DNA from 4 places in the Serratia sp. CoH_122_TC_1 genome. Region 1 is predicted to be linked to each of the others. Evidence: predicted binding sites of a transcription regulator. Region 1 holds the regulator's gene; each other region holds the start of a gene.

Region 1 (2,206 bases):
GTGAAGCTAAAAGCAATAATCACGGCCAGCGCACAGACAGTGGTGAACAGTGACATTTTCAGATCGGTATCCATTACAACTCCTTTTCAGATTGGTTTTCCCAAGGATAAAAGGCACACAATTAATGCGTCAAACCATTTTCACACAGTTGGCCAATAAAATCTTGTTATCATTTCCCGGTTTATAATACCGATTACCTCTTCCCCTTTTGCTCAATATGGGACAAAATTCGCAGTTCACAACTGTGTACCGGCAAAAATGCCCCTCCTGACCAAGCGCTGACGACTTCAACACACTAAAAACTCAGTTTTCGCTTCTTTGGAGAAGGATCTACGCAGGCAAACGATTAACATCACACTTACATACTGCAACATGTGAGTTCAGGAGTCATTCTTTACATGGCAACGATTAAAGATGTGGCCAAACGCGCTGGCGTTTCCACCACCACCGTTTCGCACGTCATCAATAAGACTCGTTTCGTCGCCGAAGAGACTAAAGCGGCCGTGAGTGCCGCAATTAAAGAGCTGCATTATTCACCCAGCGCAGTGGCGCGCAGTCTGAAGGTCAATCACACCAAATCGATTGGCCTGCTGGCAACCTCCAGTGAAGCGCCCTACTTTGCTGAAGTGATCGAAGCGGTAGAAAACAGCTGCTACAGCAAAGGCTATACGCTGATACTGTGTAACTCGCACAACAATTTGGACAAACAGCGTGCCTATCTGGCAATGCTGGCGCAAAAGCGCGTCGATGGCTTGTTGGTGATGTGTTCAGAATATCCGGACCAATTGCTTGGCATGTTGGAAGATTACCGCAACATCCCAATGGTTGTCATGGACTGGGGCGCCGCACGCGGTGATTTTACTGATACCATCATTGATAACGCGTTCGAAGGTGGCTATCTGGCTGGGCGCTATCTGATCGAACGCGGACACCGCGATATCGGCGCCATTCCCGGCCAACTGTCACGTAATACAGGGGGCGGGCGCCATCAGGGCTTCTTAAAAGCGATGGAGGAAGCCCATATCGACGTGCGCGACGAGTGGATCGTGCAGGGTGACTTTGAGCCAGAATCCGGCTACAAGGCCATGCACCAGATACTGTCGCAGAAACAGCGTCCGACAGCGGTATTCTGTGGTGGCGATATCATGGCAATGGGGGCTATCTGCGCCGCCGATGAGCTTGGGCTACGCGTGCCTCAAGACATCTCGGTCATTGGCTACGATAACGTGCGCAATGCGCGCTATTTCACCCCGGCGCTGACCACTATTCATCAGCCCAAAGAGCGTTTGGGTGAGATGGCATTCACCATGTTGTTGGATCGCATCATCAGCAAGCGTGAAGAATCACAGGTGATTGAGGTGCATCCCAAGTTGGTTGAGCGCCGTTCGGTTGCTGACGGCCCGTTCATCGATTACCGCCGCTAGTCATTCGCGCCGGAAGCCACTGCGGTTTCCGGCGTCACTTCGCTTAACCATTCCTGATTCAACGTTTCACTGTCCCCTAAATAGTCCAACAGCCAGGCCATCGCCGGAGAAGGCGTATTTTGCTGCCACGTCAGGCAACAAGGGCTGGCTGGGAACGGCTCCTGCAACTGTAACGCCACTAACTCGCCACGTTGTACTAACGGCAAGACCTGATGCGCAGGCATCATCCCGACACACAATCCGGCGCACAGGCAATCCACCGCCGACGACCAGTCCGGCACCACCAAGCGCCGCTGGTTATCCAACGTCCAGGTGACCCGCTTGGGGAGATTGCGTGAGGTATCCTCCAGGCAGAGCGATGGGAAAGGCCGTAGCTGATCATCGTTTAACAACCCATCCTGAGCCGCCAGTGGATGTTGCGGGCTGGCCACACACAACCAACGCATATCGCCCATATCGCGAAAGGCAAACCCACCGCCAACCGGCACGGCCCGTGTCGCACCTATCGCCATATCAGCACGCCCATCCACCAACGCATCCCAGACGCCATTGAACACTTCTGGCTGAACCAATAATTCAACGTCAGGGAAATGCCGATAAAAGTCCAACACCAACTGACGGCAACGTTGAGGCTTGACGATAATATCTACGGCAATTTTCAACTGGCCACGCCAGCCGTTGGCCACCTGCTGACACTGCCGACGCGTGTCGAGCATTTTTTTGATGACACCGCGCGCCTCCTGAATAAATAGCACGCCGGCAGGCGTCAGTTCCACGTCGCG
Region 2 (2,206 bases), on a different contig from region 1:
AACGCAGTTGGTTGTGACCGACCAGCGCGTGGTCCAGACCGCTGAAACGCAGGTCACGGCTGGTCAACTGTGGCAGAATGACTGCGGATGCCGAAGGCCCGAACTGGCGGATCGCACCAATGGGCAGACCCAGGAAAGCGCGAACGTGCAGGGCGAACTCGGACAGATCTTGCGAAATCAAGGTCACCATGCCGGTATCATGCGGCCGTGGGGACACTTCGCTGAAAATAACCTCGTCCCCACACACAAACAGTTCTACACCGAACAGACCAAAACCCCCCAATGCTTTCACCACGTTTTCCGCAATCGCCTGCGCACGGCTCAACGCCAGATCGCTCATCTGTTGAGGTTGCCATGATTCGCGGTAATCCCCATCTTCCTGGCGATGGCCGATTGGCGCACAGAAATGCACGCCATCAATTGCACTGATGGTGAGCAGGGTGATTTCAAAGTCGAACTCCACCAGACCTTCGACAATCACTTTACCGCCCCCGGCACGGCCACCCTGTTGGGCATACTCCCAGGCTGCGTTTAGCTGTTCCGGACGGCGGATCAGGCTTTGGCCTTTGCCGGATGAACTCATGACCGGCTTGATGATGCAGGGATAGCCGATGTCATCGACAGCCTGCTGGAATGTCACTTTGTCATCAGCAAACCGATAAGGCGAGGTGGGCAGACCGAGCGTTTCTGCGGCCAAGCGGCGGATGCCTTCGCGGTTCATGGTCAGTCGCGTTGCCTCGGCGCAGGGCACCACATGGTGTCCTTGCTGTTCCAGCTCAACCAGCATGCTGGTGGCAATGGCTTCGATCTCTGGCACGATATAGTCAGGACGTTCCTGTTCAATCACGGCTTTCAGCGCGTTGCCGTCCAGCATGTTAATAACGTGGCTGCGGTGTGCCACGTGCATGGCGGGAGCATCGGCGTAGCGATCAACAGCGATCACTTCCAGTCCCAAACGCTGGCATTCGATGGCAACTTCTTTACCCAGCTCGCCGGAGCCGAGCAGCATAACGCGGGTGGCGGAGGGGCGCAGGGCGGTTCCAATAGTTAACATAGTCTCGTACCTGGATCTGTGGAGTGTAAAGCGGTCTGATAATGGGCGTGCAGTATATACGAAAACGTTTGCGTATGCAGCCGAAGGCCAACCTATTGCTGCCACCGCCGCCAAAACCCGCAAGTGGCGGCTTTTTTTATGTGTGAAATCCGTAATCCCCCCTATCTCTGTTATCATCTGCGGTTAATTCGGTGCTGCCCATGGGCGCGCCGCCATTCCATTTGCCATATAAGAGTTATCGCCGTGAGCACAGTTTCTTTTTCTTCCCTGCCGCTGCCAGCCGAACAGTTGGCCAACCTCAACGAATTGGGGTATGCCGAAATGACACCGGTGCAGGCTGCTGCATTGCCCGCCATCCTGAAAGGGCAGGACGTACGTGCCAAAGCAAAAACCGGCAGCGGTAAAACGGCGGCATTCGGCATCGGCCTGCTGGATAAAATTAACGTTGCCCAAGTGGCTGCGCAGGCGCTAATCCTGTGCCCGACACGTGAACTGGCGGACCAGGTGAGCAAAGAGCTGCGCCGTCTTGCCCGCTTCACTCAAAACATCAAAATTTTGACCCTGTGTGGTGGCCAGCCTATGGGGCCACAGCTCGACTCCCTGGTGCATGCACCGCATATTGTCGTGGGGACACCGGGGCGTATTCAGGAACACCTGCGTAAGAAAACGCTGGTGTTGGACGAACTGAAAGTGCTGGTCTTGGACGAAGCCGACCGCATGCTGGACATGGGTTTTGCCGATGACATCGACGATGTGATCAGCTATACGCCGCCGCAACGTCAGACGCTACTGTTCTCGGCAACCTATCCGAGCGGTATTGAACGCATCAGTGCCCGCGTACAGCGCAATCCGTTAAATGTGGAAGTGGACGACGGTGAAGAACAAACCACCATCGAACAACGTTTCTATGAAACCACCCGCGATCAGCGCCCAGCGGTGTTGGTGTCGGCCATTCGTCATTATCAACCGTCTTCCTGCGTGGTGTTCTGTAACACTAAACGTGATTGCCAGAGCGTATATGAAGCGCTGGAAGCGCGAGGCATAAACGTATTGGCGCTGCATGGCGATCTGGAACAGCGCGATCGCGATCAGGTTCTGGTGCGCTTTGCCAACCGTAGCTGCCGTGTACTGGTGGCGACCGACGTTGCTGCA
Region 3 (2,206 bases), on a different contig from region 1:
AACCGATTGGTGGGTACCGTGATTCTGGTTGCGCTGGGGGTGATTATCCTGCCAGGGCTGTTGGACGGTAAAAAGAAACATTACGAGGATGAATTCGCAGCCATTCCATTGGTGCCGAAGGCCGGTGATGTGGAAGAGAACGACGTGGTGCCACCGGTAAGTCAGCCATTGCCGGCACAACCGCCGGAAGGCGCAGGTGCATTGGTTGAACAGCAGGCGGCTAATGAGGCGGCGACGCAGCAGGCCGCGCAGAAGCCGGCTCAGGTCACGCAGGCACCGGTCGAGACGCGTCCGCAACCGACGCCGACGCCAACGCCACAGCCGAAACCTAAACCGGTAGAAACCAAGCCGGTGGAAGTGAAACCAAAACCGGTGCAGCAGCCGAAACCGGTGGAAGTGAAGCCGGTAGCCAAACCTGAGCCGAAGCCAGAACCGACACCGAAGCCTGAACCTGCACCTGTGCAGAAACCGGCGGAAGAGAAAGCACCGGCAGGGCAAGCGTATGTGGTGCAACTGGGGGCGTTGAAGAATGCTGCCAAGGTGAACGAAGTGGTCGCGTCGCTCAGGCTGTCCGGCTATCGTGCTTTCACCGTGCCATCCACACCGGTACAGGGGCAGATTACTCGGATTTACGTCGGTCCAGACGCCTCGAAACAGAAACTGCAGTCTTCATTGCCTGCGCTGAACTCCCTCAGCGGTTTGAGCGGCCAGGTGAAGCCATACGGCGTACGTTAAGAGAAAGGGGCACAGCATGCTGTGCCCCTAAACCTATGCGTGCCAGTATAATCATTAAATAAACTGTGCCTTTCGTAGCTGAAATGGCCTATGTAGGCGCGGCGGTTGGGAATTTTTTTATCGCCGCTTTTTATTTGTAACGTGGTAGGAAAACCCCTACGCAAACGTTTTCTTTTTCTGTTAGAATTCGCCGCGAATTGGATCACCCGTTAGATTTCATGTCGTATCAAGGCAGCCAACGCAGATGCGGTATGAAAGATGAAGGGGGCAGGGGCGATTCATTATTGGAATAGTTCATGGTCTGGATTGATTACGTCATTATAGCGGTGATTGGATTTTCGGCTCTGGTGAGCCTGATCCGAGGGTTTGTTCGCGAAGCATTGTCACTTGTGACATGGGGATGTGCGTTTTTTGTTGCCAGCCATTTCTACTCTTACCTTGCGGTCTACTTCACTCGTTTTGAAGATGAACTGGTGCGAAACGGTATCGCGATTGCAATCTTGTTTATTGCGACCCTGATCGTAGGAGCTATTGTTAACTATGTGATTAGCTCACTGGTAGAGAAAACCGGGTTATCAGGCACCGACCGGGTGCTGGGCGTCTGTTTCGGCGCACTGCGCGGCGTGTTGATCGTTTCGGCGATACTGTTTTTCCTGGATACCTTTACTGGTTTTTCACAAAGTGCCGATTGGAAACAGTCGCAGCTTATTCCCCAGTTCAGTTACATCATCAGGTGGTTCTTTGACTACCTGCAGAGCACGTCGAGTTTCTTACCGACCCATTTACCAGGGCGGTAGCGCTGATGAGGAAAAGACAACATGTGCGGTATTGTCGGTATCGCCGGTTTTATGCCGGTAAACCAGTCGATTTATGATGCGCTGACGGTGCTTCAGCACCGTGGCCAGGATGCCGCAGGCATCGTCACCATTGATGCCCATAACGGGTTCCGCCTGCGTAAAGCAAACGGTCTGGTGAAGGATGTGTTTGAGGCACGCCATATGCAGCGTTTGCAGGGCAACATGGGTATTGGCCATGTGCGTTACCCGACGGCTGGCAGCTCCAGTGCTTCAGAGGCTCAACCTTTCTATGTAAACTCACCGTTCGGCATTACGCTGGCACATAACGGCAATCTGACCAATGCCCATGAACTGCGCCAGACGTTGTTCGAAAGCGGTCGCCGCCATATCAACACCACATCCGACTCTGAGATTCTGCTGAACGTGTTGGCCAGTGAGCTGGACCGCTTCCAACACTATCCGCTGGAGTCCGACAACGTCTTCACTGCCGTTGCCGCCATGCATCAGCAGCTGCGTGGTGCTTACGCTTGTGTCGCGATGATCATCGGCCATGGCCTGTTGGCATTCCGTGACCCGCACGGCATCCGCCCGTTAGTCATCGGCAAACGCACGCTGGAAGATGGCCGTAATGAATATATGGTGGCTTCCGAAAGCGTGGCGCTGGATACGCTGGG
Region 4 (2,206 bases), on a different contig from region 1:
GATCAACGGGGTCATGTTAACCGGCGATAATCCACGTGCGGCGGCGGCAATTGCCTCTGAGCTTGGGCTGGATTACCGGGCTGGATTGTTGCCGGAAGATAAAGTGAAGGTAGTGACGGAACTGAGCGAATTGCGTCCAACAGCGATGATCGGCGACGGCATCAACGATGCCCCGGCGATGAAAGCCTCCAGCATTGGCATCGCGATGGGCAGCGGTACCGATGTGGCCCTGGAAACAGCCGATGCCGCGCTGACTCATAATCGCCTGCTGGGTGTGGCGGAAATGATCCGCATCTCACGCGCCACGCATGCCAATATCCGGCAGAACATCACCATTGCATTGGGACTGAAAGGGGTATTTCTGATCACCACGCTGCTGGGCCTGACCGGGCTGTGGCTGGCCGTACTGGCAGACTCTGGCGCCACCGCGCTGGTCACCGCCAACGCGCTGCGGCTACTGAAGAAACGCGACTAGGCAATAACACACTGTAACCACGTGGCCCAGGAATGGGCCACGCCATCTATTCCCCGGGCAGAGGTTAGACGCCCTTACGTAACAGGTAGCGGTACGGTGCCTTATCGGTTTCCTGCGCCACCAGCGTATGTTCCATAAAACGGCAGAACCCCGGAATGTCGCGGGTTGTCGCCGGATCGTCAGCAATAATCAACAAGGTTTCACCGTTATCCATATGGCGCACGGTTTTGCGCACCATCATTACCGGTTCTGGACAGCGCAATCCCAGCGCATCAAGCGTCTGGTCAGCCTGGGAAAATAAGTCAGTCATGCATTTTTTCTCGTTCAAAAACGATCGGCGAACGCTCGCCGCATCTCATTAGCGCCTAGTTTACGCCGGTAGTTTTTCTGCGCAAGATGCGTTAACGTTTGCGTTAAAGAGGCTGCGTCTCCCGATGAAATGTGGTGCCGTCACTGCCCCCAACTGCCGTTATCACGGCGGAGGGTGCAGCCCATAGTGGGCACCTGACAACACAGAGAACGGTTGTTGGAGGCGTGACCTTTCAGGCTGGGGCCGAATCACAGTGCTGCTGCATTATTCGCCGCTTATTTGGCCCACTAACCGTTGCATTGGTTGCGCAAACGCGTATCATGCGCCCGCGCAGCTTATTTCGTTGCACAGACAAGACATTTTTGGGTTCCCTCACCCCATTATTAAAAAGGCTACAACATGTATTCGTTTACTGCTCAGCAGCGCTTTACCGCGTTGGTCTGGCTATCGCTGTTCCATATTGTCATCATTACCTCCAGCAACTACCTGGTGCAGTTGCCGATGTCCATTTTCGGCTTTCATACCACCTGGGGTGCATTCACCTTCCCGTTTATTTTCCTGGCTACCGATCTGACAGTACGTATTTTTGGCGCATCACTGGCGCGGCGTATCATTCTTTCGGTGATGGTGCCGGCGCTGTTTATTTCGTACGTGATCTCCACGGTGACCTATCAGGGCGAGTGGCAGGGTTTTGCCGCGTTGGGCAGCTTTAATCTGTTTGTTGCGCGTATCGCCGTCGCCAGCTTTATGGCTTACGTACTCGGTCAGATCCTTGACGTCCACGTATTCAACCGCCTGCGTCAACGCAGCGCCTGGTGGGTTGCTCCCGCTGCGGCCATGTTCCTCGGCAATATCAGTGATACCCTGTCGTTCTTCTTTATTGCTTTCTACAAGAGCAGCGACGCCTTTATGGCCAATAACTGGGTTGAAATTGCCCTGGTGGATTACAGCTTCAAAGTGCTGATCTGCATGCTGTTCTTCCTGCCAATGTACGGCGTGCTGTTGAACATGCTGCTTAAGCGCATCGCTGTACGTCAAAACGACGGTAGCCTGCAACCGAGTTAACCCGTGTTATCATTGGCGGCCTGCACTTACCCGGAGGCCGCCAATGACAGTGACCACCCGCCACGCCACCCTCGAAGAAATTCATCGCCTGTACCAAGGCATCCCTGAGTTCGGTAACTTACACAGTCTGGCTGATTTGCAGCAACGTATTGGATCTGCCTCGGCTAACGCACTGATCGCCGAGATCGACGGCCAACCCGCAGGGTTCAAACTCGGTTATCAACAGCAGGAAAAAGTGTTCTACAGTTGGCTGGGCGGCGTATTGCCGAGGTTTCGCCGTTATGGTGTCGCGCAGGCTTTACTCGTGGAGCAAGAGCAGTGGGCACGGGCTCAGGGTTATCGACTGTTGGCGGTAA

What was found. Region 1 encodes PurR, which represses purine synthesis genes. Its sites were predicted from a motif close to CANGCAAACGTTTGCNTG; they were not measured.
Region 2: purT (formate-dependent phosphoribosylglycinamide formyltransferase) is a predicted target of PurR. The motif match lies at 1,112-1,129, and genes of this name have one in related genera.
Region 3: cvpA (colicin V production protein) is a predicted target of PurR. The motif match lies at 893-910, and genes of this name have one in related genera.
Region 4: tusA (sulfurtransferase TusA) is a predicted target of PurR. The motif match lies at 873-890, and genes of this name have one in related genera.

Annotation. Positions count from the first base shown of each region.
Region 1 covers NZ_JBXWLA010000003.1:273,652-275,857, forward strand. Annotated here, with positions in the region: gene cydH (cytochrome bd-I oxidase subunit CydH) at 1-74, opposite strand, end outside; gene purR (HTH-type transcriptional repressor PurR) at 399-1,424, shown strand; gene punR (DNA-binding transcriptional activator PunR) at 1,421-2,206, opposite strand, start outside.
Region 2 covers NZ_JBXWLA010000020.1:31,844-34,049, reverse strand. Annotated here, with positions in the region: gene purT (formate-dependent phosphoribosylglycinamide formyltransferase) at 1-1,054, opposite strand, end outside; gene dbpA (ATP-dependent RNA helicase DbpA) at 1,298-2,206, shown strand, end outside.
Region 3 covers NZ_JBXWLA010000011.1:94,734-96,939, forward strand. Annotated here, with positions in the region: gene dedD (cell division protein DedD) at 1-735, shown strand, start outside; gene cvpA (colicin V production protein) at 1,032-1,532, shown strand; gene purF (amidophosphoribosyltransferase) at 1,554-2,206, shown strand, end outside.
Region 4 covers NZ_JBXWLA010000006.1:234,121-236,326, reverse strand. Annotated here, with positions in the region: gene AC2FC2_RS10050 (zinc/cadmium/mercury/lead-transporting ATPase) at 1-475, shown strand, start outside; gene tusA (sulfurtransferase TusA) at 540-785, opposite strand; gene AC2FC2_RS10040 (7-cyano-7-deazaguanine/7-aminomethyl-7-deazaguanine transporter) at 1,185-1,850, shown strand; gene AC2FC2_RS10035 (GNAT family N-acetyltransferase) at 1,894-2,206, shown strand, end outside.